2 regions of the Devosia sp. Soil_C_22 genome follow, and region 1 is predicted to be linked to the other one. Evidence: riboswitches for the same ligand, from Rfam matches in the RefSeq annotation. Region 1 holds a riboswitch; the other holds the start of a gene.
What was found. Region 1 has a riboswitch for cobalamin ahead of AC3A6I_RS18940 (HupE/UreJ family protein). Riboswitches for the same ligand answer to the same signal wherever they lie in the genome.
Positions count from the first base shown of each region.

Region 2: it holds a riboswitch for cobalamin, as region 1 does, so the genes downstream of both, AC3A6I_RS01915 (CbtB domain-containing protein) here and AC3A6I_RS18940 (HupE/UreJ family protein) in region 1, are expected to answer to the same signal.

Region 1 is NZ_JBDGIY010000002.1:374,820-389,603, reverse strand. It holds gene AC3A6I_RS18990 (protein adenylyltransferase SelO family protein) at 1-1,386, opposite strand, end outside; gene AC3A6I_RS18985 (class I SAM-dependent RNA methyltransferase) at 1,543-2,736, opposite strand; gene AC3A6I_RS18980 (transporter) at 3,054-3,944, shown strand; gene AC3A6I_RS18975 (GNAT family N-acetyltransferase) at 4,119-5,192, opposite strand; gene AC3A6I_RS18970 (hypothetical protein) at 5,329-5,772, opposite strand; gene AC3A6I_RS18965 (FAD-binding and (Fe-S)-binding domain-containing protein) at 5,872-8,724, opposite strand; gene AC3A6I_RS18960 (PadR family transcriptional regulator) at 8,856-9,677, opposite strand; gene AC3A6I_RS18955 (MBL fold metallo-hydrolase) at 9,883-10,686, opposite strand; gene AC3A6I_RS18950 (hypothetical protein) at 10,910-11,521, opposite strand; gene rplS (50S ribosomal protein L19) at 11,623-12,183, opposite strand; gene AC3A6I_RS18940 (HupE/UreJ family protein) at 12,556-13,140, opposite strand; cobalamin riboswitch at 13,200-13,390, opposite strand; gene AC3A6I_RS18935 (copper chaperone PCu(A)C) at 13,491-13,991, shown strand; gene trmD (tRNA (guanosine(37)-N1)-methyltransferase TrmD) at 14,118-14,784, opposite strand, start outside.
Region 2 is NZ_JBDGIY010000001.1:401,860-416,643, forward strand. It holds gene AC3A6I_RS01875 (Fur family transcriptional regulator) at 22-453, opposite strand; gene AC3A6I_RS01880 (metal ABC transporter permease) at 443-1,264, opposite strand; gene AC3A6I_RS01885 (ATP-binding cassette domain-containing protein) at 1,438-2,271, opposite strand; gene AC3A6I_RS01890 (zinc ABC transporter substrate-binding protein) at 2,394-3,362, shown strand; gene aztD (zinc metallochaperone AztD) at 3,438-4,634, shown strand; gene AC3A6I_RS01900 (NAD(P)/FAD-dependent oxidoreductase) at 4,708-5,598, shown strand; gene AC3A6I_RS01905 (DMT family protein) at 5,726-6,082, opposite strand; gene AC3A6I_RS01910 (hypothetical protein) at 6,200-6,799, shown strand; cobalamin riboswitch at 6,820-7,037, shown strand; gene AC3A6I_RS01915 (CbtB domain-containing protein) at 7,076-7,255, shown strand; gene AC3A6I_RS01920 (CbtA family protein) at 7,286-8,044, shown strand; gene cobW (cobalamin biosynthesis protein CobW) at 8,041-9,096, shown strand; gene AC3A6I_RS01930 (cobaltochelatase subunit CobN) at 9,136-13,590, shown strand; gene cobO (cob(I)yrinic acid a,c-diamide adenosyltransferase) at 13,587-14,228, shown strand; gene AC3A6I_RS01940 (cupin domain-containing protein) at 14,374-14,706, opposite strand; gene AC3A6I_RS01945 (hypothetical protein) at 14,706-14,784, opposite strand, start outside.

The sequences.
Region 1 (14,784 bases):
CTCGCGCATCTCCTCGATCTCCCCCAGCGCCTCATACAGCGGCCACCAGTCGTCGCGATCGGCGATCGGCGCCCACAGCGCCTCCATTTCCTCGATCAGCATCGTCCGCGGCACTTGCCGCGCGAAATACGGATGATCGAGATTGGCGTTCGCCGCCCGCGGATGGGCCCCGATCAAGCCGGACAGCGTCTCGAACGCCGTCCCGCGATAATGCTCCGCTACCGGGCTGCGCAGCGCCCGGCCGCCATCGCCGCCACGCCAGTCGAAGAAGAACTGCTCGAACGGCATCTGCGTCTCGTGGAGGAAGTTGAACACCTCCTGCACCAGCGCCGCATCCTGCTCGACGCCCAGCGGCGCGAGCCCCAGCCGATCCAGCACCGCTCCCCATACCGAGCGCTGGAAGGCCGGCCAGAACCGGTTCAGCCCCGCTTCCATCTCGGCATGCTCACCCAGCGGCAGCAGCACCTCGGCCAGCCGCGTCAGGTTCCAGGCCAGTGTGTCGGGCTGCTTGCCGAACGCATAGAGCCCCCACTCGTCGAAATAGGCCGCCGTGAAGTTCGGATCGTAGGTCGGCAGGAACCGCCACGGTCCGTAGTCAAAACTCTCGCCGGTGATGTTGATATTGTCGGTGTTGAGCACCCCGTGCACGAACCCCGCCGCGATCCACCGCGCCCCGGTCTCCGCCACCGCCTCGCTCACCGCACCGAGGAATTTTGCCGCCTGGTGGTTGTCCCCCTCCACCCATAATTCGGGGTAGTAGGCGCGCACCGAATGGTCGACCAGCACCGCCAGCCGCGCCTCTTCCTTGAGATAGCTCAGCCGCTGGAACGAGCCGATCCGCGTATGCCCGTGGCTCAGCCTCACCAGCACCGACGAACGCGTCGGCGACGGCTCGTCGCCACGCTGCAGTTCCTCGCCGGTCTCGATCAGCGACAGCGACTTCGACGTGTTGACCCCCAGCGCCTCGAGCATCGCCGTCGCCAGCACCTCGCGCACCCCGCCCTTCAGCGTCAGCCGCCCGTCTCCGCCTCGCGACCATGGCGTCCGCCCAGAACCCTTGGTCCCCAGGTCCATCAGCCGCCCGTTGCGCACATCCTCGAGCTGCGCGAACAGGAACCCGCGCCCATCGCCGAGATCCGGGTTGTAGGTCTGGAACTGATGCCCGTGATAGCGTAGCGCCAGCGGCTCCGGGAACGACCCCGGCAACGGCTCGAACCGCCCGAAATGCGCAACCCACTCCTCGTCGCTGAGCTGATCCAACCCTACCGACGCCGCCGCCCGCTGGTTGCGATAACGCAGGATCGTCTGCGGGAAGGCAGCAGCCTTCACCTTGTCGAAGAAGCCCTCGCCGAGTTCGGCATGGGTGGTGCGGGGTTTGAACGTCATGACCTGTGGCCTACCCCTCATCCGGCGCTACGCGCCACCTTCTCCCCGATGGGGAGAAGAATACCGAGAGTGCGGTGGCCACTCTATTCCTCTCCCCGTCGGGGAGAGGGTGGATCGGCCAAAGGCCGAGACGGGTGAGGGGCTTGGCCACGCCCCTCACCGCCGAAACACCCCAACCACCTCGACATGCGTCGAATACGCGAACTGATCCACCGGCGTCACCCGCTCCAGCCGGTATCCGCCCGCGATCAGGATCGCCGCATCGCGCGCAAACGTCTTCGACTCGCACGACACCGCGACTACCGTCTTCACCTTGGAGCGTGCGATTTCCCGCGCCTGCGCCTCGGCCCCGGCGCGCGGCGGATCGAATACCACCGCATCGAACGGGTTGAGCTCGATCGGCGCCAGCGGATCGCGGAACAGGTCCCGCACCTTGGCCTCCACCGGCTTCAACCCCTGCACGTGGTTCACCGCCTTGGTCAGTGCCGCGATCGCCGGCCGGTCGCTATCGGCCGCAAACACCCGCGCCCCCTCGGCGATCCGCAGCGCGAACGGCCCGGCTCCCGAGAACAGGTCCGCCACCTTCTTCGCCGCCCCGATCCCCTCGAGCACCAGCCGCGCCAAGGTCGCCTCGGCCGCTTCGGTCGCCTGGAGGAAGCTGAGCGGCGGCAGCTCCACCAGCGCCTTGCCCATCTTCACGGCCGGCGGGCACGCCATGAACACCGCCTCGCCATTGAAGGTCAGCCGCGCCAGCTTGTGCGTGCGCGCGAACTCCGCCGCCTGCGCCGGCTTGAACTTGCGCTCCGATTTCACGCTCAGGTCGAGTCCGGTGTCGGTCAGCGTAAAGCTCGCGTCGCAATCGCCGGCCAGCGCATGCAGCGCCCGCGCGATCCGCGGCGCCGCCTTGCTGAGGCTCGGCACCAGGATCGGGCAGGCATCGATATCCAGCACCTCGTGCGATTTCGCCCGCATGTAGCCGGCCCCGGCCTTGCGCACATGCAGCGTCGCCCGCCGCCGCCCCATCCCCGTGGCATCGACCAGCGGCTCGACCTCAGCGGCGACGTTCGCATGCGCCAGCGCCGTCACCACCAGCCCACGCTTGAACGCCGCGTAGGTGGCCGGCGCCATATGCTGCAGCGCGCACCCGCCGCAAGTGCCGAAATACGGGCTGATCGGTTCGATGCGGTCGGCGCTCGGCTCGATGATGCTGAGCACCGTCGCCCGCTCGCCCTCGACCGTCGCCTCCACGCGCTCGCCCGGCAGCGCGAAAGGCACGAACACACGCCCCGTGGCCGTCTCGGCAATGCCGTCGCCATGCTGGCCGAGCGAAGTGATGGTGAGTTCGGTCATTTGCCCGAACTAGCAGGGAAATGTGCCAGGCGTAAGCCCGCTCACTCCGGGCCTAGGCCGTTGGTCCGATATTCCCATGCAAGCAAACGATTAATACTGAAATCAAGAATCGGCGGTGTGGCGGAATTACACTAGTCCCGAACTTAATCGGCATGTCTCATCAACACGGGCGGCGACCTCGAATCTGATTCACAGTCGACGGCGCCCGCGATGTTCCGGTTCTGAAGTCTTGCGTTCACAGACGTACGGAGTCGTTTCGCAACACAGTGCCGGCCGCGCCGGTTACCGACGTGCACTGATCATGGGGGAGAAAAAGTGTGCTTCTGAGAATAACGGTAACGGTCCTGGCATTCGCTGCCACGCTCACCGCAGCCTTCGCGCAGGATGGCCCGCGCGCTTATCACCTGGTGCCTGAAGACACCAGGATCCTCAGCCTGACGACGACGATCCTGCATACCGAGAACGCCAACGGCGTCTTCGACGTCGCTGTCACGACGCCGAGCTACCGCCAGACTTTCGACCTGTTCGGCAATGTCGGCGCCATCCTGATCGGCATCCCGGTCGGCGGTGTGGACGCCGAGCTCGGCGGCGGCGTCGTCAATATCGATACGGGTGTCGCCCAGGGCGATCTCTTCGTCGGCGGCCTCGTGGGCCTCGTCGGTTCCCCCTCGCTGGGTCCGCTCGAATATTCGCAATACCATCCCGGCTTCCGCATGAGCCTGGGGGCCAAGCTCTACCTCCCCACCGGCGACTACGACCCCGACCGGATGGTCAGCCTCGGACAGAACCGCTGGTCGCTGCATACCGTGTTGCCGATCAGCTATGTGCTGGGCGACACCATGCTCGATCCGAACCTCACCACGTTCGAGCTCGTGCCCAGCCTTCACATCTTCGGCGACAACGACGATCCGTACGGCGCCGATGTGTCGAGCCAGGACCCGATCTTCGGGCTGCAGGCCCATATCACCCGCAATTTCGGCCCCATGGTCTGGGCCTCTCTCGACGGCAACTACGAAACCGGTGGCGAGACCTCGGTCAACGGCATCGCCCGCGACGACGCCCAGTCGGTCCTGGCGCTCGGCGCCACGCTCGGCATCACCTTCAACCCGGCCCTGTCGCTGCGGCTGAGCTACGAAGAGGTGGTGTACGCGAGCGACGCGGATACCAGCGGCCGCGGCCTCCAGATTACCGGCTCCTACCGGTTCTGATCGGGTCGGAGTTGGGCGGCCAAAGGGCCCCCTCACCCGCCGCTACGCGGCGACCTCTCCCCCAAAAGGGCGAGGTGGCGGAAAGGCAAGATCGCGCCACAACTCACCTCTCCCTTGGGGGAGAGGTCGGCCAAAGGCCGGGTGAGGGGGCCTTCTCCAGCAACGCCTTGACCGCTACGCCTCGCTCGGCTTGCCCGAAAGCCGCAGCCTGAACTCGGTGAGCCACTGCATGAAGCCCGGGTTACGCAGGCGCAGCGTCCTGAGCGCGCTGCGCATCCGGGCAATCAGCACGCGCGGCAGGCCCTTGAGGCTCAACGCGCGCTGCACTTCGAACAGCTCGACCTTTTCGGCCCCGAAACGCGACTTGTACTGCAGGTCGCCGACGCTGAAATCGAACATGTGCCAGCCCGCCGCCTTGCCGTGCTCGATGGTCAGGTACATTGCCACCAGCCCCGGCGAGAACGACGCCCATTTCTCGTCCGAAGTCATGGTCGGAATGAGCAGCGTGAAGCGGCCATGGCGCAGCAGCCCGTAGACCACCGCCAGCACCTCGCCATCCACCTTGAGTCCGCTCAGATGCACGATCTCGCCGGGATCGCTCGCCAACTGCCGGTAGAACGCGTTGACCCCCGGCTGCTCCAGGTAGTCCGAGCGCCCGAGGTCGGCGAACCGCGCCCGGCGCAGTGCGAACATCGCATCGAGCAACTCGTCCCGGCCGGAGGCATCGGTCGGGCAGACGAACTCCACCCGCCCCTGCTTCTGCAGTTTGTTGAGCTTGCGTTTGGCATCACCGCTCGATGGCTTTTCGTCGCGCGCGATCGGCATGATCGAGGCGCAATGCCCCATCGGCGACAGGAACTTTGCCGCCGTGAGCGCGTGGGACGCGCCATCATAGTCGAGCGGCACGTTGCGCAGCCGTGCGACATCCGCCGCCGGCAGCGCGCCCAGCACCGCCGACCAGATCGCGTCCGCCTCCTTGGGGGCGAGCAGCCGGTTGTCCGGAGTAACCGGCACGAAATAGTCGCTGCACCCGAGCCCGACGGCCTCGGCCACCCGCAGCCCGCCTTCGCGGCTCAGGGTGAACGGAAATATGGCCACCGGCGCGCCATCGGCATCCTCGACGCCGATCACCGCCAGCTCAGCGCCAAGCGCCGGTGCCGTCGTCGCCGCCAAAGTGGCGAGGAAGGGCCTGGTCTGGAATGCCGTCCGCGCCCAGCTGTCGAGCTCGTCGAGGAAGGGATCGTCCATCCCGCTCAGGCGCCGTGCGCGAAAACCCGTCAAAGCTGCCTCTTCCATCGGCCGGTCGACGGCACCTCCTTACAACGAATGGGTCGCGTGCTCGGTCAAAGGGTTGAAACTTGCTTAATATCGGCGACAGCCGCACTTACTCGGCCCGCAGGTCATACCGCAGCCGCGGCCAGTCCTCGCTCGCCAACCAGTCCTGCAGCAGCGACCGGAACGCCGCCTTGTCGGCCATCGCCCCCGTCTTCCACCACCAGAACACGTCCGCCGACTTCTCTCCGCTCAGCGACGGGTAGATGTAGAGGCACCCCAGATACGCGCCGGCCGCGTCCTCGATGACCCAGGTGAAGCTGCGCCGGGATTCGAACTCCCGCTGGTGCCAGGCGAGATCGAGCAGGTTGTCGTGCTTGGTCAGCCCCTGAGGCCAGGTCGAGTTCGGGTTGGCCGACTTGATGTCGGCGGCGCTGGCCATGACGGCCTCGAAATCCCGTTCGACATCGTCGACCGTCAGCACGCGCAGGGTGAACGCACCCAGCCCATGCACCGCCGGGATCGACCAGCCCTTGAACAGCGGATGCGGCCTCAATGCTTCCTCCCCACTCACCGGCCTCTCCGCAATCCTCCCCCGTTTACGGGGGAGGGGGACCGCCGCAGGCGGTGGAGGGGGCGGCCAAACGCGGCGGCCCTACCGGCTCACCTTCTCCAGCAAACTCGCGATCGAAAAGAACGGAATCCCCATCCGCTCGCTCAGCCCCGTCGCACAGGTCGAGACCGTCGACAGCCCGATCTCGCAGCCGTCCGGGATCTGTGCCTTGCCGAATCGCGTCGCATGCGCGTTGAGCTCGGGCACGAACAGCCCCTTGTCGCCGGCATAGCCGCAGCAGCTGATCGCATCGAGCACCACGACCTTGTCGGCAATCGCCGCCGCCAGGGTGTTGATCGCCTGCTGCTCCTTGAGCCGCTGTGCCGAGCAGTTGTGATGCACCGCCACCGCCGCGAGCTTGTTGGTGATCTTGAGCTTGGGCAGCACCTCGGCCAGCAGGAACTCCGCCGAATCCGCCACCGGCGACGCGCCCGGATGCTCGCGCATATGCTTGGCGCAGGTCGAGGCATCGGTCAGCACCGGATAGGTGCCATCCTCGGCCAGCCGGTCGATCTCGCCCCGCGTCTTCGCGCCCACCCGCTCGGCTTCCTCGGGAAAGCCCTTGGACTGGAACGGCTGACCGCAGCACTGGCCCTCCGTGTGCTCGGGTACCACCACGTCGTAGCCGACGCGCTTCAGCAGCTCGACCGTCGCATCGGTGGTCGGCACCAATCCGTTCTCGCTCGTCGCCGCGCCGAACATGCGCGTCGCACAGCTGGGGAAATACACCACCTTGCCCATCGGCGCATCCGCCACCGGTGCCACCTTCGGCGCTCCCGGCCCCGGTCGCAGCGCCGGCGACACGCGCGGCACCGCCCCGCCCGTCACCTTGCGGGCGAATCCCGCCAGCGCGTCGGTCACCCCGTTGCCAATGATGGTGCGCGAAAACGCCTGCGTCGCGACGCCGAACGACATGCCGCGCTCGAGCGCCACCGTGTGCGAACCCACCGTGTGGGCCAGCCGCCGGTCGCCATCCGTCCGCCGCCGTGCCCGCTCGCCGATCACCATCGTGCCGGTTTCGATGCCCACCGGGCAGCGCAGCGCGCACACATTGCCGGCCGCGCAGGTCGCGAGCCCCGCATATTCGAACAGCCGCTCCATCTCGGCCAGCCGCGCCGGATCCTCGCCCGTCGCCTTGAGCCGCGCCTTCTCGCGCGTCACCACGATGCGCTGGCGCGGGCTCATGGTCATGTGGTGGCTCGGGCAGGCCGGCTCGCAGAAGCCACATTCGATACAGAGGTCGACGATCTCGTCGGCCAGCGGCATGCGCTTCAAATCGTGCACATGCACCTGCGGGTCGGCATTCAGCAGCACCCCCGGGTTCAGCAGCCCCTCGGGATCGAACAGCGCCTTGATCCGGTGCATCACCTTGTAGGCGGTCGTGCCCCACTCGAGCTCGACGAACGAGGCGATGGCGCGCCCGGTGCCATGCTCCGCCTTCAGCGAGCCGCCATACTGCACAGAAACGAGGTCGCCCAGCGCGATCGAGAACTTGTCGAAGCGCTCGACCTCCTCGGGGTTGCCGAAATCGGCCGCCATCTGGAAATGCAGGTTCCCCGCCAGCGCGTGCCCGAACAGTACGCCGTCATAATACCCGTACTCGTCGAGGAGCTTCCGCATATCGATAACGAAATCGGCCAGCCGCTCCACCGGCCCCGCCACGTCCTCGGTCAGCATGGTCGTGCCCTTGGGCCGCGTCGCCCCGAACATCGGGATGAAGCCTTTGCGCATGTCCCAGAGCAGGTGCGCGCGCTCCCCGTCGCCATCGCCGAAATCGATGTCGGTCGCACCCTCTTCGGCAAGGATCGCGGTGGCGAGCGCGATTTCCTTCTCCAGCTCCTCCGGGCTCTCCGCCGACACGTCGACCAGCATGGCCGGCGAGGTCGGCGTGAAGAACTTCTCGTACGCCTTCATCACCGGCAGGTGCGCCACCGCCTCGAGCGCCCGGCGCTCGAGATATTCCGCCGAGGTCACCCCATGCGTCTGCTGCACCCCGCCATTGGCGAGCCGAGAGATCGCGCGGCCGCACGAGTGTGGATCAGGGAACGGGATCAGCCCCGTCACCTTGTACGGATGCTCAGGAATGGTCCGGTAGGTCACCTCCGACACGAAGCCGAGCGTGCCCTCCGAGCCGACGATCAGGTGGATCAGGATGTCGATCGGGTCATGGAAATCGATCAGCGCGTTGATCGAGTAGCCGACCGTATTCTTGATCCGGTATTTCTCCCGGATCAGCGCCACCAGCTCGGCATCTGCCATCACCTCATGGTGCAGCGCGCTCAGCCCCTCCAGCAGCTCGGCGTGCGACACCCGGAACGCCGCGACCGAGGCCGGGTCGCCCGAATCGAGCACCGTGCCGTCGACCAGCATCACCCTGAGCCGCAGCATGGTGTGGTAGGTGTTGTAGGCCACCCCGCAGCACATGCCCGACGAGTTGTTGTTCACAACCCCGCCGATCTTGCAGGTGGCCTGGCTCGCCGGATCCGGCCCGATCTTGCGGTTGAACGGCTTCAGCGCCTTGTTGACGTTGGCGACGATATTGGCCGGCCCCAGCGTCACCCGCTCGCCGCCCTCGTGCACCGTGAGCTTCCGCCACCCGTCGCCCAGCACCGCCAGCACGCCCTCGGTGATCGACTGGCCGCTGAGCGACGTGCCCGCCGCGCGAAACGTCAGCGGCAGCCGTTCGGCCCGCGCCGCTTCGATCACCGCGCGCACCTCGTCCTCGGAGTTGATGATCACCACCAGCGCCGGCACCAGCCGGTAGTGGCTGGCATCGCCCGAATAACCGTAGGTCATCACCGGATCGGTCATCATCCGGTCAGCCCGGATCACGCCCTCGAGCCGCCGCACCACACCCTGCGCGGCAGCCACGCGGTCCACCCCGATCGGGGCCATATCGTTCACGGAAACATCCACCCTTTGACTAGCGGCGGCATGTTAGGCCGTGACGCGGTCCGGCGAAAGCCGGGCTTGCGGCTCGTCCCACAATGCGGAAAAGGGCCCCGCCGCAGCGGAGCCCATCTCGCTCAGATATCGATGTCGGTCTCGTCCTCGCCGAGCCCGCGGCGGATATCATCGGCCGCCCGGCGCAGGATGTCGCTGACCCGCGCCTCCTGCTCCGGCCCGCGCTTCAGCGCGGCCTTGATCGCCTTCTTCAGCGCCTTGCGCGCCTCGTTCACTTCCGGCCCGACATCGGCGATATCGCGATCCGGCTCGCCCGGCCGCCGCCAGTGCCCATGGCCCGGATGCTCGTGGCCGCCATGCTCATGTCCCGGATGCGGCTGGTCCTCCTCGCCGAACCAGCGCCCTTCGGCAAAGCGCTTGCCCATGCCGCGCAACTTTTCGGCCTGCTCGGGCGTGAACGGAAAATCCGGGCTCGCCATGCGATCGCGCCACTGGTTCATGCGCGTGCCGACATTGCCGAGAAAATCGAGCGTCGACTCGATCGCCTCGCGATTGTCGGCCAGGTGCGTCCGGCCTTCGTCGGTAATGGTGTAGAGCTTCTTGTTCCCGTCCACCTGCGAAGTGACGTAGCCCGCCTCCTCGAGGAAGGTCAGCGCCGGATAGACGATGCCGGGGCTAGGCGAATAAAAGCCCTGCGACTTCTCCTCGATCGCCTTGATCAGGTCATAGCCGTGTCGCGGCTGCTGCTCGATCAGATACAGCGCCACGAGCCTGAGGTCGCCCGAGGCCAGCATCCGCCCGATGCGGAAATTGCCCCCGAAGCCACCCCACTCGCCACCCGGCGCCATATTGCCGTCGAACTGTCCGAAGCGACGAAACCCACGTCGCGCCATGGCTTCCATCCGCCGCCAGTTGCGGTCCCACCGCTCATCATGATGTCGCATCTTCTGCTCCAAGATATATCTTACGATACCCGCAAGATATGCTTCGGCCATGGCGGGCACAAGATAGCTCTCAAGATATATCTTACGTCAACAACACTGACCTTAGGCCTGCCGCTCCATGATCCTCCCCCGCGTGGCGGGGGAGGGGGACCAAGCGAAGCTTGGTGGAGGGGGCGGCCGAACTCTCCGCCCTGCGCCTCGACCCCTACCCCCGTATCGCCGCGATATATCTTTCCATCGACGCCCGCACCCGCGCCTTGCCGTCCCGCACCACCGTCCGGTCCCACCACGACGCGTACACCCGGTCGAACTCATAGGGCTCCACCGCGCCGACGATCTGGCGCACCGTGCGTTCCGGCAGCGGTATGAGGTTGGGGTAGGAATACATGAAGCTCACCCAGCGCGTATCCGGCACCACGGTGATCGTATCGCCGGTCAGCAGCACGCCCTTGCCATCGGCGCCCGGCCAGTGCAGCACGCTCGAGCCGACAAAGTGCCCGCCGCAGCGCACCAGCGTCACGCCCTGCCCCAGGTCGAACGTCTCGCCGTCCCAGTAGCGGATGCGGTCGGACGGCCGCATCACATACTCCCGGTTCGACGCGTGGATGTGGATCGGCACGTCCAACGCCTCGGCCCAGTCCTGCATCGAGGCATAAAAATGCGGATGCGAGATCGCGATCGCCCGGACCCCGCCCAGCTCCTTGATCCGCTGCACCGCCTCGTCCGTCACCAGCGGCGTCGATTCCCACAAAATCCCGCCGCCCGGCTGCTGGATCAGCAACATGCGCTGGCCGATAGCGATCGACGGCGTCGTACCGATCCCCACCATGCCCGGCTCCATGTCACGGAACTCGTTCCTGCGCTCCCCCTGCAGTTCGGTGAGCGTCGTCCACCGCTGCCCGCCCGCCCCGACATATTGCCGCTCGTCATCGCAGATGGCGCAATGGCGCGGCGGCGCCGCGGATGGCGCATGGGCAACGCCGCAGGTGACGCAGATGTAGGATTGCATGGATGATTTCCTCCGGTCATTGGGTGCTGTCCGGAGGAAGTGTTAGCGAAACTGGTGGCGGCTGTAAGGCCCCCTCACCCGGATCGCTTCGCGATCCGACCTCTCCCCCAAGGGAGAGGTGAGTTGAGGCACGATCTTGCCGCGGCACCACCTCTCCCTTGGGGGAGAGGTCGGCGCGCAGCGCCGGGTGAGGGGGCCTTTCTGAGGCCGGACGAGCTGCCCTCTAGGCCACCAGCCCCTTCCAACGCTCCAGCTCATCGAGCGTCTCGCCCGCGCCGGCCATCACGAACTGGTACACATCGAACCCCGAGACCATCACGCCATAATAGCCCGGCCGGGCCCGTGCCTCGTGCTTGAGTTTGAGGATCAGGTCGCGGTCGCAGCGGGACAGGTCGGCGCGCAGGTTGGCGTCGCGCGCTTGGCGCACGGCGAAATCGAATGGCTCCCAGCCCCAGATGTCGCATTTCCAGCCATTGCCGGCGAAATCCTTGAACTCGAGGCCCCAATAGAGCCCCGCCCCCAGCGGATGCGGCTCGACATAGTCGTTGAGGTAGTTCGCCTTGTGCAGCTGCAGGCCCACGGTGCTGAGCTGGATGGCGATGTCGGCCGCCAGCCCCGCCCATTCGGCCCAGCGCTCGCCCTCGCACGGCATGTGGATGTCGATATCGCGATAGACCATCAGGTCGTAGCCGGCGCTGCCGGTCACCACCGCTTCGCCAAAGCGGCCGTTGAGCATGTCCAGCAGCCCCGTATCGACCAGCACGCTGCGCGCCTCGGACCTCAGGTCCTCCGCCAGCTGCCGCCGCTCTTCTGCGCCCTGAAGAGTTGCGTCCATTCCAAGTCCCTCGGCTGGAATCAAAAGCCCGGCTCGTAAGCCGGGCTGAACTCTAGCTGCAGTCGCGCCAAAACTGTGGCGCGCTCAACAGTATCAACCGATTACTCGGCCTTGGTCTCTTCGGCCGGCGCCTCGGCGGCAGCGGCTTCCGCGGCGGCAGCAGCAGCTGCTGCGGCCTCGGCAGCATCCTTCTCGGCGAGCTCCTTGGCCAACGCCTCGGCGGCGGCGATCTTCTCCGCCTCGCGGGCGTTCTTGGCCTCGAGCGCGGCAGTGCGTTCGCCGGCTTCGATCTTCTTGGTGCGAGCGCCGGTATTCTCGAAGATACGGGCGGACTTACCGCGACGGTCGCGCAGGTAGTAGAGCTTGGCGCGACGCACCTTGCCGCGCTTCACCACCTCGATGCGGTCGATGTTCGGCGACAGCACCGGGAACACGCGCTCCACGCCTTCGCCGTAGGAAATCTTGCGGACGGTGAAGCTCTCCATGATGCCGGCGCCGGAGCGGGCAATCACCACGCCCTCATAGGCCTGCAGGCGTTCCTTGTCGCCTTCGCGGATCTTCACCCACACCTTGACGGTATCGCCATGGGTGAACTCCGGATGGGCCTTGGCGGTGAGCTTGTCGTACTGCTCTTTATTGAGCTGTTCGATGATGTTCGACATGTCAGTCTTTCCGTTATGATCTTTTCGATGGAGCGTTTCGCCGACGTTTCCGCCGACCGCCCGGTCTTGTTTGCACGGATTGTTATGCGCTTATTGGCCGAGCCGAAGCTCAAGCGAGCGGGGCTATAGATGAAGAACGCCCGAGAGTCTAGGGCTCCCGGGCATCTGATGTCACTTCTATGTCGGCCCACCGGCCTCCCGTGATCCTCCCCCGCGGAACGGGGGAGGGGGACCGCCGAAGGCGGGGGAGGGGGCGGCGACACCCACCAGGCCCCTCTCCCCCTAGCCGGGGGAGAAAGCAAAAACTTGGGCTTAGCGCAGCTAAGTCCTTAGTTTTCGCAAGAGAGGGGGTTGCTGCCGGGCACTATGCCCTCAGAGCCACCCGGCCAGCACGCCCACACCGCCCAGCGCGAACAGCCCACCGGCCACCTGCGCCACCGGCTTGCCATACTTGCCGACGAGCTTGGCCAGGCCCATCGCGGCGCCGATGCCGGCGAGGTGCAGCACTGCCGTCGCGACGATGAAGCCCACGGCATACTCGAAGCCGGCGGCACCCGCCGGCATCTCAGCGCCATGCGCGTGGCCATGGAACACGGCGAACACACCGACCAGCGCCGAAGCGGCGACGACCGGCATCGGCCGGCCCAGCGCCGCGACGCCACCGATCACCACGCTGGACAGCGCAATGCCGAGCTCCACGAACGGCACGTCGACCTGCGCCAGGCCGAGCCCGAAGCCGACCGCCATCATGGCGACAAAGCTCAGCGGCACCAGCCACAGGGCACGGCCGCCCAGTACGTAGGCGAACACGCCGACCGCCACCATGGCGAGCACGTGGTCGAGCCCCCCGATGGGGTGCAGGAAGCCGCTCAGCAGCCCGGGCACATGTTCGTGCCCCGGATGGGCGAAGGCCGCCGTCGGCAGCAGAATCAAAAGGAAGGCAATCAGCGCGCGCATAAATCTCTCCATCGGGACCCACCGTCCCTGTCGCGTTTCATGTGTTCGGTGGTCCCGGTTTGGGTCACCACCGGACGGCCGGTCTCCTGGCTCCGGACCCTCTCACCCGCCTTCCCAGTCGAAACCAGTGGCACCACGGGGGAGAGTATCGGTCCGTTACAGTCGCGGGGGCGGCGCCGGCACTTCACCGGCTTCCCGTTTCACGCCGCCTTCTGAACGAAGGATGCGCACCGTCGACACCCTTTGTGTCATTCTGGCCCCTCGATAGCAATCGGGCCCGCTGTCCGATTTGCCGCAAGACGTGGCGGGCGGGCATGCGCTAAACGCAGGTCGCAACCGAGATCAGCGCAATGAATTACCTCTCCGCCGCGGCCCTGTTCGGCCTCTCGCTCCTCGCCACTCCTGCCTTCGCCCAGCCCGCCGGCTGCGCGGCCGACATCTTCACCGCCGGCGACCTCACCATCTCGGGCGCCTTCAGCCGCGCCACCCTGCCCCAGGCCAAGGTGGCCGGCGGCTACCTCACCATCGAGAACCGGGGGACCGCGCCGGACCGCCTGCTCGGCGGCTCCACCGAAGGCGCCAGAACGGTGCAGGTCCACCAGATGCAGATGGTGGGCGACATGATGAAGATGAGCCAGGTCGAAGGCGGCCTCGAAATCCCGGCGGGCGGCAGCCTCACGCTCGATCCCGGCGGCTACCACCTCATGCTGATGGATCTCACGCAGCCGCTGAAGGCCGACGAGTGCCTCGCACTCACGCTGAAATTCGAGAAAGCCGGCGAAGTCCCGGTCACGCTCGCGATCGGCGCCCCCAACGCCGACACCGCCCCGACCGGCCACCAGGGCCACTGACCTTGCTCCCCTCCCCTCTTGCGGGGAGGGGCTGGGGGTGGGGGTCCATCGGTGATCGCCGGACCACCCCTCCCTCGATCCCTCCCCGCAAGGGGGAGGGAGGCGCAGGGGCGGCCTCTCGTCCGCCTACTTCAGCAAATCCGGCCGCCGCGCTTTGGTGAGAGCCTCGCTCTCGGCGCGCCGCCATTTCGCGACTTTGCCGTGATCCCCGCCGGTCAGCACCGCCGGGATCTCCCGACCCTCGAACACCTGCGGCCGCGTATATTGCGGATACTCGAGCAGCCCGTTCTCAAAACTCTCGTCGGCATGGCTCTCGGCCGCCCCGAGCACCCCGGGGATCAGCCGCACCACCGCTTCGAGCAGCACCATGGCGGCTACCTCGCCGCCCGCGAGCACATAGTCGCCGATCGAGATTTCCTCGAGCGCCCGCGCCTCGATCACCCGCTGGTCGACGCCCTCGAACCGCCCGCACACGATCACCGCCCCCGGCCCCGCCGCCAGCTCGCGCACCCGCGCCTGCGTCAGCGGTTTTCCGCGTGGGCTCATCAGGATGCGCGGCCGCGGATCGCCCGCAGGCGCCACCGCGTCGATCGCTTTGGCGAGAATGTCCGGCTTCAGCACCATCCCGGCGCCGCCACCCGACGGCGTATCGTCCACCGTCCGGTGCCGGTCGGTGGCGAAGTCGCGCAGCTGGGTGGCATTGAGCGACCATAGCCCATCCGCCATCCCCCGCCCGATCACCGAGGCGCCGAGCGGGCCCGGGAACAGTTCGGGAAACAGCGTGATGACGGAC
Region 2 (14,784 bases), on a different contig from region 1:
GGGGCTTCACTCCGTCTCAACTCAACCCGCCGCCCGGCACTCGGCGCAGCGGCCGCGCAGTTCGATCGTGGTGCGCTCGAGCGCAAAGCCGTTGTCGCGGGCCCAGCCGCCCAGCCGCTCGACCACCGCCGGCTCGGCGAACTCGTCGACCCGGCCGCAGTCCGAGCAGATGGCGAAAGCGGCGGTGCTGGCGCCTTGGTGGCATCCGGCGTCGGCGCAGCACACGAAGGCGTTGAGCGATTCCAGCCGGTGCGCGAGGCCGTGCTCGATCAGCTTGTCGAGTGCGCGATAGACCTGCAGCGGCGCGCGCAGGCCGTCGTCGCGCAGCTTGTCGAGAATGTCATAGGCCGAGAGCGGGCCTTCGGCATGGTTCAGCGTCTTCAGCACCAGGTCCTGGTTGCGCGTCAGGTCGCGCGGGCGCTCGTGGTGATGGTCGTCGTGACTATGCGCCATGATCGGGGGCCTTTCGTCTCTGCCGCCACAACTGCACGGGCAGCACGGCGGCAACAATGAACAGCAGCAACGCGGCAACCACGATGGAAGGTCCGCTCGGGGTATCGAAGCGCAGCGAGGCGAACAGCCCGGCCACCACCGCGATCACCCCGGCGACGCCGGCGATCACCGCCATTTGCTCGGGCGAGGTGCTGAGCCGCCGTGCCGTCGCCGGCGGAATGATCAGCATCGCGGTGATAAGCAGCACGCCCACGATCTTCATCGCGATGGCGATGACGCAGGCGAGCAGCAGCATCAGCACGATGCGGGTGAGCTCCGGCCGCATGCCCTCGGCCTCGGCAAGTTCGGCATTCACCGTGCCGGCGAGCAGTGGACGCCACAGCGCGATGACCAGGCCGAAGATCACCGCGCCACCGAGGTAGATGATGAAGATGTCGGTGACCGACACGGCGAGGATGTCACCGAACAGGAACCCCATCAGGTCGACGCGAATGCCGCTCAGGAAGGCGACGACGAGGCCGATCGCCAGTGCCGAATGGCTGAGGATGCCGAGCAGCGCATCGGTCGAGAGCGTCGCCCGGCGCTGCAACAGCAGCAGGATTCCGGCCACCGCCGCCGCGACGACGAATACGCCGAGCGTGACATTCACCGAGAACATCAGGCTGAGCGCCACGCCGAGCAGCGCCGAATGCGCCATGGTGTCGCCGAAATAGGACATGCGCCGCCAGACGATGAAGCAGCCCAGCGGCCCGGTGACGAGCGCCAGCCCGATGCCGGCGATGAGGGCGCGGGTGAAGAAGTCGTCAAGCATGGGCGGCCCCACTCGGGTCGGTGTGGGTTGCCACCCCCCTCCCGGCCTCCCCCACAAGGGGGGAGGTGCCTGCCAGTGAGTGGGGCACGATCGTGACACACGCTCCGCCCTGCACCTCCCCCCTTGTGGGGGAGGATGGGAGGGGGGCGCCCCACGCGCCGAACATCGAACGATCACCCATGCCGATGCCCCTCATGCGAATGCCCATGATCGTGCTCATGCGCCTCGACCACGCGGCCACCCGCCTCCAGCACCCGGCCATCCGGCAGATGCGTGTGGTCGTGATGGTGCTGGTAGAAGGCCAGCGCATTGGCGGCCCGGGCGCCGAACAGGCTGAGATATTCCGGGCTGTTGGCCACCGATTCCGGCGTGCCGCGGCAGCACACGTGGCCGTTGAGGCAGATCACCGTGTCGGTCGCCGCCATCACCACGTGCAGGTCGTGGCTGATCAGGAGAATGCCGCAGCCGGTTTCGTCGCGGATGTGCCCGATCAGGTCGTAGAGCGCCACCTCGCCGGAGAAGTCGACGCCCTGCACCGGCTCGTCGAGCACCAGCAGGTCGGGCTTCCGGATCATCGCCCGCGCCAGCAGCGCGCGCTGGAACTCGCCGCCAGAGAGATTCTGCACCTCTGCTTCGGCGAGATGCGCGACCCCCGTCGCCTCGAGCGCCCGGGTGATCTCGTCGCGGCCATAGGTGCCGGTCAGCGTCATCAGCCGGCGTACCGTCAGCGGCATGGTCCAGTCGATGGAGAGCTTTTGCGGCACGTAGCCGACGCGCAGCCCCGCCTTGCGCGAAACGCTGCCGACGCTCGGCTTCAGCACCCCGGTGACGAGCTTCGCCGTGGTCGATTTTCCCGAGCCGTTCGGCCCGATCATCGTCACGATCTCGCCGCGCCTGATCGAGAGGTCCACCCCTTCGACCAGCCAGCGGCCGTCGCGCTGCACGCCGGCGCCGGCCACATCGACCAGCACTTCGTGCCCCAGCTCGTGCTTCTTGAGCGCATCCATAAATTCACGCAGTCCGTCTCTTGCTGACGTTACATCATTACGTTATAGCGTAACGCGGCGATAGCGTTATGTCATAACATTTCGTTCATTCGCCGCCGTTTTCAACGAGGGCCTGATCCATGCTGAAATCCATGCTCGCCGCGCTTGCCGCGTCCCTGGTGCTGACCACTGCCGCGCTGGCCGAAGTGCCGCGCGTCGTCGCCAGCGTAAAGCCAATCCACGCGCTGGTGGCCCAGGTGATGGGCGATCTCGGCACGCCGGACTTGATCGTCGATGGCGCGGCCTCGCCCCACACCTACAGCCTCAAACCGTCGGATGCCGCCGCGCTGCAGCAGGCCGACCTGGTGTTCTGGACCGGCCATGGGCTCGAGCTGTTCCTCGAGGATTCGATCGGCACGCTGGCGCCCAATGCCACGGTGGTTGAGTTGAGCGACGTCCCCGGCATCGAGCTGCTGCCGCCGCGCGAGAGTGGCACCTTCGAGCCGCACGATCACGGCGACGAGGGGCACGATCCCGATCATGCCCACGAGGGCGAGGATCACGATCATGCCGAGGAGCATGTGCATGAGCGCGAGGGCGAGCGCGACATGCACTTCTTCCTCGATCCAGCCAACGCCAAGGCCATGGTGGCGGTGATCGCCGAAAGCCTCGCCACTGCCGATCCAGAGCATGCCGCCACCTACGAGGCGAACGCTGCTTCGGCTGCCGCCGACCTCGATGCGTTGATCGCCGAAACCGAAGCCAAGCTCGCGCCGGTGCAGGATCGGCCGTTCGTCGTGTTCCACGACGCCTACCAGTACTTTGAGCACCGCTTCGACCTCAACGTCGCGGGCTCAATCACCATCAGCCCCGAGCTCAGCCCTGGTGCCGACCGCATCAACGCCATCCGCGACAAGCTGAAAACCCTCGACGCCGCCTGCGTGTTCGCCGAGCCCAACTTCGACACGCGCGTCGTCGATGTGCTGATCGAAGGTACCGGCGCCAAATCCGCCGTGCTCGACCCCGAAGGCGCCAGCCTCGAGGCCGGTCGGGGCCTCTATCGCCAGCTCATCGGCAATCTCGCCGACAGCCTGGTGGCCTGCCTGCAGTAACCGGGCAATCCGGGGCTATGGCTCCGGATTTTTTGCAACGCCTGCTCGTAACTAAATATCATAACAGGAGCTCTCATGCGCGGCCTGACCGTAGCCTTCTCCATGCTCGCCCTTGCGGCGCCCCTCTCATTGCCGGCCTCAGCCGATGAGCACACGCACTTCCGCCTGTTCGTCGCCGACCATGCCGATCCGGTGGTGACAGCCATCGATCTCGAGACAGGCGAGGTCGCCGGCAGGTTCGATCTCGCGGGCCCGGCGAGCCTCTACACAACCTCCAGCCGCGCGGCCGTTTATGCCGTGCAGGGCGCCGCCAACCGCGTCTCGGCCATCGTGTCGGGCATCACCATTTCCGACCACGGCGACCATGGCGACATCGAGGTCGGCGCGCCGCAGTTGCTCGAGCCGGTCGTTGAAGGCGAGCGGCCGGTGCATTTCGTCGAGCATGATGGCCAGATCGCCATCTTCCTCGATGGTTCAGGCGTCGCCCGGATCGTCGGGGAGACATCCTGGCTCGCCGGCACGCCCGAGGCGCGCGACCGCGCTTCCTCCGCGCCGCATCACGGCGTGGCGGCGCAGGTCGGCGAATACACCCTGCTGACGCGCCCCGACGCCAACGATCCGGACGCGCTGCCAATCGGCATCGATGTGCTGGATGCAGACGGCAAGCCCGTCGGCGATCTGTATGCCTGCCCCGATCTTCACGGCGAGGCCAGCTCGGGTGATACGCTGGCCATCGCCTGCGCCACCGGCCTGCTCCTGGTGCAGGAGAGCGCCGAGGGGCCGCGGATCACGCATCTGCCCTATTCGGACGACCTGCCGGAGGGCAAGTCGACCACCTTGCTCGGCGGCGTTGCCATGCAGTACTGGCTCGGCAACTACGGCGCCGATCGCGTCGCCATCATCGACCCGTCCGCCGATTCGACCTTCCGGCTTGTCGACCTGCCGACCCGCCGTGTGCATTTCGCCATCGATCCGGTCGCCGTGAAATACGCCTACATCTTCACCGAGGACGGCAAGCTGCATCGGCTCGATATCGTGGCAGGCGCGATCGACAAGAGCCTGACCGTCACCGGGCCCTATTCGATGGACGGCGAGTGGAGCCTGCCGCGACCGCGCATCGCCGTGGCCGGCGGCGAGATCGCCGTCACCGATCCCCTGGCCGGCAAGCTGCATATCGTCGATGCCGCCACCTTCGCTCTCGAGCGTGAGATTCCCGTCGCCGGCAAGCCGTACAATATCGTTGCCGTCGGTGGTTCCGGCCAGTCGCACTGATACGCATCCAACCTGCTGTCGGGCCGCGGGGAACATCCGCGGCTCCGGCTCATTCCGATCCTGAGGATCCATCATGCATGACGTCATCATCATCGGCGGCGCCTTTGCCGGCCTTGCCGCCGCCACCCAGCTCGGTCGCGCCCGGCGCAAGGTACTGGTGCTCGACACCGGCGCGCCGCGTAACCGCTTCGCCGCGCATTCACACGGCTTCTTCACCCGCGACGGCAGCCCGCCGCTCGAACTCGTCGCCGAAGCCCGCCGCCAGCTCGCCATCTACAAGACCGTTGAGATCCGCAACGCCCGGGCCACCGGCGCCAGCCAGGACGGCGATAGCTTCGTCGTCGAGCTGGAGGGCGGCGACAGGCTGCCGACCCGCCGCATCATCCTCGCGCACGGCATGAGCGACGATCTCAGCGTCCTGCCCAAGGGTGCCGATGCCTGCTGGGGCAACACCGTCTTCACCTGCCCCTATTGCCACGGCTACGAGTTCGCGGATCACAAGCTCGGCCTGCTGCTGCGCCACGGCGACGTGCTCGACCTCGCCCGCTTCTACAAGGAGTGGACCAGCACCTTCACCCTGTTCACCAACGGCAATCCGGTGGACGACATCGCTCGCAAGGCGCTGGCCGACATGAACGTGCCGATCATCGACGACACGGTGCTGAGCCTCGAGCACGACAGCGGCCAGCTGCGGGCCATCGTCACCGCCAATGGCAAGGTGCCGCTCGATGCCATGTTCGCCCATCCGCCGGCGCGGCTATCGACCAATATCGGGGTCGAGCTCGGCTGCGAGACCAAGGACGGCCATCTCGGCCCATTCTACGCCGTCGACCAGACGCAGATGACCACCGTGCCGGGCGTCTATGCCGCCGGCGATGTGGCGTTCCCGATGCCCTCGATCAGCTATGCGGTCGCTGGCGGCGTCGCGGCGGGCACCTTCGCCCACCGCTCGCTGCTCACTTAGCTTCTGTCACCGGCCTTTCGGGCCTCCCTCCCCCTTGCGGGGAGGGAACGAGGGTAGGGGTGGTGCAGTGATCCTCGATGGACCCCCACCCCCCACCCCTCCCCGCAAGGGGAGGGGAGCGAGGCCACTACTTGAGCGGGCCGCGGAAGATGAAGAAGGCGCCGAGGCAAATGAGGCCGAAGCCGACGGCATGGTTCCAGGTCAGCTTTTCGCCGAGCACGAACACCGCGAAGGCGACGAACACCGTGAGGCTGATCACCTCCTGGATGGTCTTGAGCTCGGCCGCCGTATAGGTGCCATAGCCGATGCGGTTGGCGGGCACCGCCAGCCAGTATTCGACCAGCGCGATGCCCCAGCTCGCCATGACTACCACCCACAGGGCGGCGCTGGGGAATTTGAGGTGTCCGTACCAGGCGATGGTCATGAAGACGTTGGAGCCGATCAGCAGCACGATCGGCATCACGGTCTGGAAGGTGAAGGGCATGGAGCACCGGCGAATCGGGAGCGGATGCCCATTCATCCTCGCGCCCTGATCTCGCCGCAAGCCCTGCACAGAGTTGTGGCCTGTCCGTCCCCCGGGCGAGTCGGAGGTCCTGATCCCATGCGCACCCTGCTGCTGCTTCCCATCCTGTTCGTCGCGACTCCCGTCTTCGCCGAGGAGATAAAGTGCGAGGGGCCCTACGCCGCCGACAGCTCGGAGGCACGGCTCATCGAGACCTTCGGCAAGGATAACGTGATCACCGGCGACGTTCCCGGTCCCGAGGGCACGACGCTGCTCGCCACCACGATCTTTTCCGGCGACGAGGCGAAACGCCAGGAGTTCGGCTGGTGGAACGAGGAGGCGCGCGAGCAGCTCTCCTATGTCACCGTACCGGCCGGCGTCACCACGCCGGGCGGACTCGCCGTCGGCATGACGGTGAAGGAGGTCGAAGCGCTGAATGGCGGCCCGTTCGAGCTTTACGGCTTCTTCTGGGATTATGGCGGTACCGCCGTGACCACTGGCGGCAAGTTCGAGAACCTGCCGGGCGGCTGCACCGTGTCGTTCCGCTTCGCCGTCGGCGACTATCCGGCCGATCTCGACGTGGGTCCGATCTCGGGCGATACGCTGATCCAGTCGACTGAGCCGCTGCTCGAACAGGTGGATGCCCGTATCCAGAGCCTAACCATCGGCTACCCGGATCCGAACGCCGCGGAAGATTGACCGCACCCCACCGCTCGGCGTAACGATACAGCCACGTTGGTTCCGCAACCCCGCTTGGGCGCGCGGATCAAAAGGGAACACGGTGCGGCGTACCCATCAGGGACCAAATCCGTGGCTGCCCCCGCAACTGTAAGCGGCGAGTGCCTCCGACTAGCCACTGTCGTCCTTGGGACGGCGGGAAGGCCGGAGATTACGATGACCCGTGAGCCAGGAGACCTGCCGACGTGCAACCGGGCGCAGAGCCCAAATCAACGTGCACACGGAGGGTGTCCGCACATGACCACCGCGACTCAAACGTCGACTGCTTCTCTCTCGATCTCGCACCGTCTCATCGCAGGCGTGCTGGCACTGTTCATCGGCCTCGTCCTCGTCGGCGGCGTCGGCTTTGCCAGCGACATGGCCATCCACAATGGCGCGCACGACACGCGCCATGCGCTCGGCTTCCCCTGCCACTGAGCCGCCAACCAGCGAATCCGCGAGACATCGATGAAACTCTTCCAGCGAATCTTCTTCGCTGCCGTCCTCACTGGACTGGCAGCCGGCTTGGCCATGAGTGCCGCCCAGCAATGGCGCGTCACGCCCCTGATCCTCGAAGCCGAAACCTACGAGAACGTCGACCCGGCCGAAGCGCATGAGCATCCGGCCGGCACTCCCGAGCATAGCCACGAAGCGGCCGCGCCCGCCGGGGCACATGAACATGACGAGGATGCCTGGGCCCCCCAAGACGGCTTCGAGCGCACCGCCTACACGGTGCTCGCCAACGTGTTGGGCGGCATCGGCTTCGTCTTTGTGCTGGCCGCTGTGAGCGTGCTCGCCGGCCTCGAGATCAATGCACGGAACGGCGTCGTCTGGGGCATTGGCGGCTTCCTCGCCCTGCAACTCGCCCCGGCCCTCGGCCTGCCGCCGGAACTGCCCGGCATGCCGGCCGCCGATCTCGTCGTCCGCCAGGCCTGGTGGATCGGCACGGCCATTGCCACCGGCGCGGCGCTGATCACTGTCGCCAAGCTGCGCAACCCGCTCGGCCTCGCCATTGCGGCGGTGCTGCTGATTGCGCCGCATCTCATCGGGGCGCCCGCCGCTCCGCATGAGCCGAGCGTCGTTCCCGCCCACCTCGCCACCAGCTTTGCCGCCAATGCCCTGGGCGTCGGCGCGCTGTTCTGGCTGATCGCCGGCCCGCTGTTCGGCTGGCTCAACGAGCGCTTCGCCAGGAGCGAAGGCCTCGCCCTCAAGGGAGCCCACGCATGACCGAGAAGATCCCCGTCACCGTCGTCACCGGCTTCCTCGGCGCCGGCAAGACCACGCTGGTCCGCCACGTGCTCGCCCATGCCAGGGGCAAGCGCATCGCGCTGATCATCAACGAGTTCGGCGAACTCGGCGTCGACAAGGAAATCCTCGCCGGCTGCGGCGACGAGACCTGCCGCGAGGAGGACATGATCGAATTGAGCAATGGCTGCATCTGCTGCACCGTCGCCGACGAGTTCATCCCCACCATGCAGCAGCTGCTGGCCCGGCCGGATCGGCCCGACCACATCGTCATCGAGACCTCCGGCCTGGCGCTGCCGCAGCCGCTGATCCGGGCCTTCAACTGGCCCGAGATCAAGTCGGAAGTGACCATCGACGGCGTCGTCACCGTGGCCGATGCCGCGGCGCTCGCCGCCGGGCGCTTCGCCAATGACGAGGCGGCCGTCGATGCGCTGCGTTCGGCCGACGACATGCTCGATCACGAGACGCCGCTCGGCGAGCTGTTCGAGGATCAGCTGATCGCCGCCGACATGGTGATCCTCAACAAGTCCGACCTCGTCGACGCGCGCGACCTCGACACGGTCGAGGCGCACCTCAAGGCCGAGATGCGCCCGGGCACCGGCATCGTCCGCGCCCATAACGGCCATGTCGATGTCGCGGCGCTGCTCGGCATGGGCTTGTCGACCGAGGACAACCTGGCTGGGCGCGAGAGCCACCATGAGCTCGAGCATGGTGGCGAGGGGCATGAGCACGACGATTTCGACTCGTTCTCGGTCACCCTCGACGGCGTCACCAGCAAGGACCGGCTCCTTGGCATCATCGAGGAGACAATCCGCACCCACGATGTGCTGCGCCTCAAGGGCTTTGCAGCGCTACCCGGCGCTTCGGCCCGGCTCGCCATCCAGGCGGTCGGCCCGCGCGTGAACGCCTATTTCGACCGGCCGTGGAAGCCGGGCGAGGCGCGCCAGACCGCGCTGGTGGTGATCGGCGAGAGTCCGCTCGATCGCGCGGCGATCACCGCGAGCCTGCAGCAGGCGGCGGCGGTCGTGGCTTAACACCATGCAGCCCGACACACCCGGTGGAAGGCATTCCTGATGCATCTTCTCGCGGCGCAGGCCGGGGCATTGCAGCAGGATGGCGAGGCCATCGATCTCGGCCAGACCCCGGCCGACATCGTCTTCGCCTCCGCCGCCGACAGCGAGCTGATGATGCTGGCGGCGGCGGCCGACCGGGCAGGGGCGGCCGATCTCCGCCTCGCCAACATCCTCCGCCTCGGCCACAACCTGTCGGTCGATATGTGGATCGAGCAGACGGTGCAGCATGCCAAGCTGGTTGTCGTGCGCCTGCTCGGCGGCCCGGCCTATTGGCAGTATGGCGTCGACGAGCTGACCGGGCTTGCCCTGCAGGGGCGGTTCAAGCTGGCGCTGCTGCCGGGCGACGCCACACCCGACCCGATCCTGCAGCAGCGCTCGACCGTTGCTCCCGGGGACTGGTCGCGGCTGCACGCGCTGTTCACGGCCGGCGGGCCGGACAATGCCGATGGATTGTTGGCGGTGTTTCGCCTGCTGGCGGCGTCATCGCCTCCCTCCCCCTTGCGGGGAAAGACCGAGGGTGGGGGTGGCGGCGAGGCTCACAGCGCCACCCCCACCCCCCACCCCTCCCCGCAAGGGGGAGGGGAGCTCGCCCCGCGCCCCTTCGCGCGCTTCGGTCTCTGGCATCCAGCGCAGGGCATGATCGAGGACCTCCCGCCCTCGCCTCACCCAAACGTGCCGCTGCTGTTCTACCGTGCCGCGCTCGAGGGCGCGGGCACCGCGACGCTCGAGGCGATCATCGCCGAGCTTGAGGCGCAACAGCTGAACCCCGTCCCCATCGTCGTCTCGACGCTGAAAGAGGGGGCCTGCATCCGCTTCGTGCAGGCGGTATTCGCGGCGTATCCGCCGCAGGTCGTCCTCAACCTCACAGGCTTCGCCTTGGGGCTCGATGGCCTCGACGACAGGCAGAACCCCTTCGCTGGCATCGACGCCCCGGTCATCCAGCTGATCCAGGCCGGCCGGCCGGAAGCGCAGTGGGCGGCCGATCCACAGGGGCTGTCGGCCAAGGACCTCGCCATGCAGGTGGTGCTGCCCGAGCTCGACGGCCGCCACGGCATGATCCTCGTCGGCCACAAGCAGGAAGCGGTATGGCACGAGCGCACGCAGTGTCCGCTCTCGGCCTACGCGCCGGATGCGGAAGGTATCAGCCGGGCGGTGACGTTGGCGAAGAACTGGATCGTGCTGCGGGGCACGCCGGTGGCGGGGCGCAAGGTGGCGATCGTGCTGGCCAACTACCCGATCCGCGACGGGCGGCTGGCCAACGGTGTGGGGTACGACGCGCCCCAATCGACGGTGGAGATTCTGAAATCACTGCAGGCCGCCGGCTATGGTCTCTCAGCTCCTTCGCCTCCCTCCCCCTTGCGGGGAGGGATTGAGGGTGGGGGTGGTACTGAGGATCACCGACCGACCCCCACCCCCAGCCCCTCCCCGCAAGGGGGAGGGGAGCAGTTCGGTGTGCTCACTACAGGCAACGCCCTGATTGAAGCCCTCCAATCCGGCCCCACCAACGCCCATCCCGAGCGCGGCACCGGCATCACGTTACCCATGAATCGCTACCGCGCGCTGTTTGCAGCGCTGCCCGCGAAAATACAGGCCGAGGTCACAGCGCGTTGGGGTGAACCCTCCGCCGATCCCTTCGCACGGGGTGAGAATTTCCATCTCCCCGCCCTCGACCTCGGCAACGTCACCATCCTGCTGCAGCCCGCCCGCGGCTATCATCTCGATGAGACCGCCAGCTATCACGATCCGGACCTCGTGCCACCGCACGGCTATCTCGCGGCCTATCTCTGGCTGCGGCACGAATTCGGCGCGCATGCCGTCATCCACAACGGCAAGCACGGCAATCTCGAATGGCTGCCCGGCAAGGCCACCGCGCTCGACATAACCAGTTATCCCGCTGCGCTGTGGGCCGAGCTGCCGCAGCTCTATCCCTTTATCGTCAACGATCCCGGCGAGGGTACGCAGGCCAAGCGTCGCACCGGCGCGGTGATCATCGACCACCTCGTGCCGCCGCTGACCCGCGCCGAGACCTACGGCCCGCTGAAGGACCTCGAGGCGCTGCTCGACGAATACTATGCCGCTTCCGGCATGGACCGCCGCCGCCTCGCCGGGCTCAGGAAGCGCATCCTCGATTTCACCCGCGACGCGCGGCTGGACCGCGACATCGGGCTGGTGCCGGACGAGACGGAGTCGCTGCGCCGGATCGACACCTTCCTGTGCGACCTCAAGGAAGCGCAGATCCGCGATGGCCTCCACATCTTCGGCCAATCCCCGACCGGCCGGCTGGAGCGCGACCTGGTCGTGGCGCTCGCGCGCGTGCCACGCGGAGAGGGGGCAGGGGAGGCGTCGCTGATCCGTGCGCTGGCCGATGACCTGAGACTGGGGTTCGATCCGCTAACGGCGGACTTGGGCGTGGAGTGGACCGGGCCTTTCGTGCCCGACCGCGCGACCCCCACCCCCAACCCCTCCCCGCAAGAGGGAGGGGGGCACGCTGGCCTCGCCGACCATGCTCCCCGAAGTATCGCGAACGCGCGGCGATTGCGAAATGCAGCGACCGCGCCCGAGCGGGTGATGTGGTCGATGCTGCGGACGTTCAAGGAGGGCGGGGTCCACTTCCGCCGGCAGGTGCCGATCGGGAGATTTGTCGCCGACTTTGCGTCACACCATCCGAAGCTGGTTGTCGAACTCGATGGCGAAACGCACTTCACCGATTCGGCACAGCAGAGCGACGCTGCGCGCACCGACTTCCTGAGATCGCGTGGCTATCGGGTCATCCGTTTCACAAATCGAGACGTTGCGACCAACCTGGACGGCGTTTGGCAAGGCCTGACGGCAGTCCTCGCAGAACTTGCGGAGTCGCCCCCCTCCCCCTTGCGGGGAGGGGCCGGGGGTGGGGGTGGTGCGATGCGCACCGTCGGTGACGTCGTCGAGTACCTCGAACAGCTCGCCGCCGAACTAGTAGATGGCCGCGCCCCCAACCCCGACTGGCCCGCCACCGCCGCCGTGCTCGCCACCATCGAGACCATCATCCGCCCCCGTCTCCGCGCCTCGGGCCCCTCCGAGACCGCCGCGCTGCTCGCCGGCCTCGATGGCAAGTTCATCGCCCCCGGTCCCTCCGGCGCGCCGTCGCGCGGCCGCCTCGACGTGCTACCCACCGGCCGCAACTTCTACTCCGTCGACAACCGTGCCGTGCCCACCCCCACCGCCTGGGAGCTGGGCCGGAAATCGGCCGAGAACCTGCTGCTCCGCCATTTCCAGGATCACGGCGTCCCGCTGCGCTCGCTCGCGCTTTCCGTCTGGGGCACGGCCAACATGCGCACCGGCGGCGATGATATCGCGCAGGCCCTCGCCTTTATCGGGGCCAAACCCACATGGGACCCCGGCTCCCTCCGTGTCTCCGGCTACGAGATCATCCCGCTCGCAAGACTCGGCCGTCCGCGCGCCGATGTCACGCTGCGCATTTCCGGCTTCTTCCGCGATGCCTTCCCCGCGCAGATCGCCCTGTTCGACAAGGCCATCCGCGCCATCGGGGCGCTCGATGAGCCCGAGGGCGACAATCCAATCGCCACCCGCATGCGCACCGACGCGCTCGAGCTGATGAAATCCGGTGCGTCCGAGCGCGAGGCCGCCCTCAGGGCAGGCCACCGCATCTTCGGATCGAAGCCCGGAGCCTACGGCGCGGGGCTGCAGGGCCTGATGGATTCGGGCTCGTGGGAGACCAAGGCCGATCTCGCCGACGCATTCCTCAATTGGGGCCAATACGCTTATGGCGCGCATGCGTCAGGTACGCCCGAGCGCGACCGGTTCGTTGCCAGGCTCACCAATATCGATGCCATTGTCCACAATCAGGACAACCGGGAGCACGACCTGCTGGACAGCGACGACTACTACCAGTTCGAGGGCGGCCTCGCCGTCACGGCCGAGACGCTGACCGGCCGCAAGCCCGCCGCCTATCACAACGACCATTCGCGCCCCGAGCGCCCGCTCGCCCGCACGCTGGAGGAGGAGATCTCCCGCGTCGTCCGCTCGCGCGTCGTGAACCCCAAGTGGATCGATGGCGTGAAGCGGCACGGCTACAAGGGCGCCTTCGAGATCATCGCCACCCTCGACTACATGTTCGCCTTCGCCGCCACCACAGGCGCGGTGAAGACGCACCATTTCGATCTCGCCTTCGAAGCCTTCGTCGAGGACGATGTGACGCGCGAATTCATCCGCGCCAATAACCGCTTCGGCTACGATGAGCTGATCGCCAAATTCAACGAAGCCCGCCGCCGCGGCTTCTGGGCACCGAGGTCGAATTCGGCGTTCCAATGGTTGGATAGCCCCGATTTGCTCCCCTCCCCCTTGCGGGGAGGGGCTGGGGGCGGGGGTCGATCGGAGACCACCGCACCACCCCCACCCTCAATCCCTCCCCGCAAGGGGGAGGGAAGCGACCGAGAGCCCGGAGACCACCGATGACCGACAAGGCCCCCAAAAAGACCGACCTCATGACCGAGGCGGAGCGCGACGCCTACCACGCCGAAAAGATGAAGAAGAAGAAGGAGGCGCGGAACAAGATCCTCGCCACCAAGACCGAGGAGCGCGGCCTGCTCATCGTTCACACCGGCAAGGGCAAGGGCAAATCAACGGCCGCCTTCGGCATGGTGTTCCGCGCCATCGGGCACGGCTTCAAGGTCGGCGTGGTGCAGTTCGTCAAGGGCGCCTGGTCCACCGGCGAACGTGACGTGCTCGACAAATTCCCCGAGCAGGTGACCATCAAGGCCATGGGTGAGGGCTTCACCTGGGATGTCGCCGACCGCCAGCGCGACCTCGCCGCCGCCCGCGGCGCGTGGGAGATGGCCAAGGCCCTGATCGCGGATCCCGCCTATAAGCTGATCCTGCTCGACGAGCTCAACATCGTGCTGCGCTACGATTACCTGCCGCTCGACGAGGTCCTGGACGTGCTGCGGAACAAGCCGCGCGACACCCACGTCATCGTCACCGGCCGCAACGCCAAGGACGAGCTGATCGAGATCGCCGACCTCGTGACGGAAATGACGGAGATCAAGCACCCGTTCCGCAGCGGGGTGAAGGCGCAGGCGGGGATCGAGTTCTAAGGCGAAGCCCCTCACCCGTCTCGGCCTTCGGCCGATCCACCCTCTCCCCGACGGGGAGAGGAATAAGAGGTGATCACCGGCCTCTCGGTATTCTTCTCCCCGTCGGGGAGAAGGTGGTGCGTAGCGCCGGATGAGGGGTGCCCGCTCACTCCAGCCAGTGCGTCTCAAACCGCGGGTTGGCGTGGTGGATGCTCTTGAGCGGCCCCAGCGTCACGAACTTATGCGGCGTGTGGGCCGGCACGATGATGATCTGCCCGGCCCGGCCTTCGATTTCCTCGTCGCCTACCGTGAACAGCGCGCTGCCTTCCTCGATGATGAAGGTCTCGGGGTAGGGGTGCGTGTGCAGCCGTGGCCCGCGCCCCGGCTCGATGCTTTCGTGCAGGATCACGGTGACATTAGCGGCCTCGCCGCCTTCCCACTCGCCCATCCGGCGGGTGGGGTGCTCGGCCCAGTCGCTCCGCTCGAATACCTGTGCCATCAGCAGCCTCCCGTCAGCGTCTCCACCAGCCGTTCCACAACCGGGTTCATCCGCCCGATGTCGAACGCCGGGTATTCC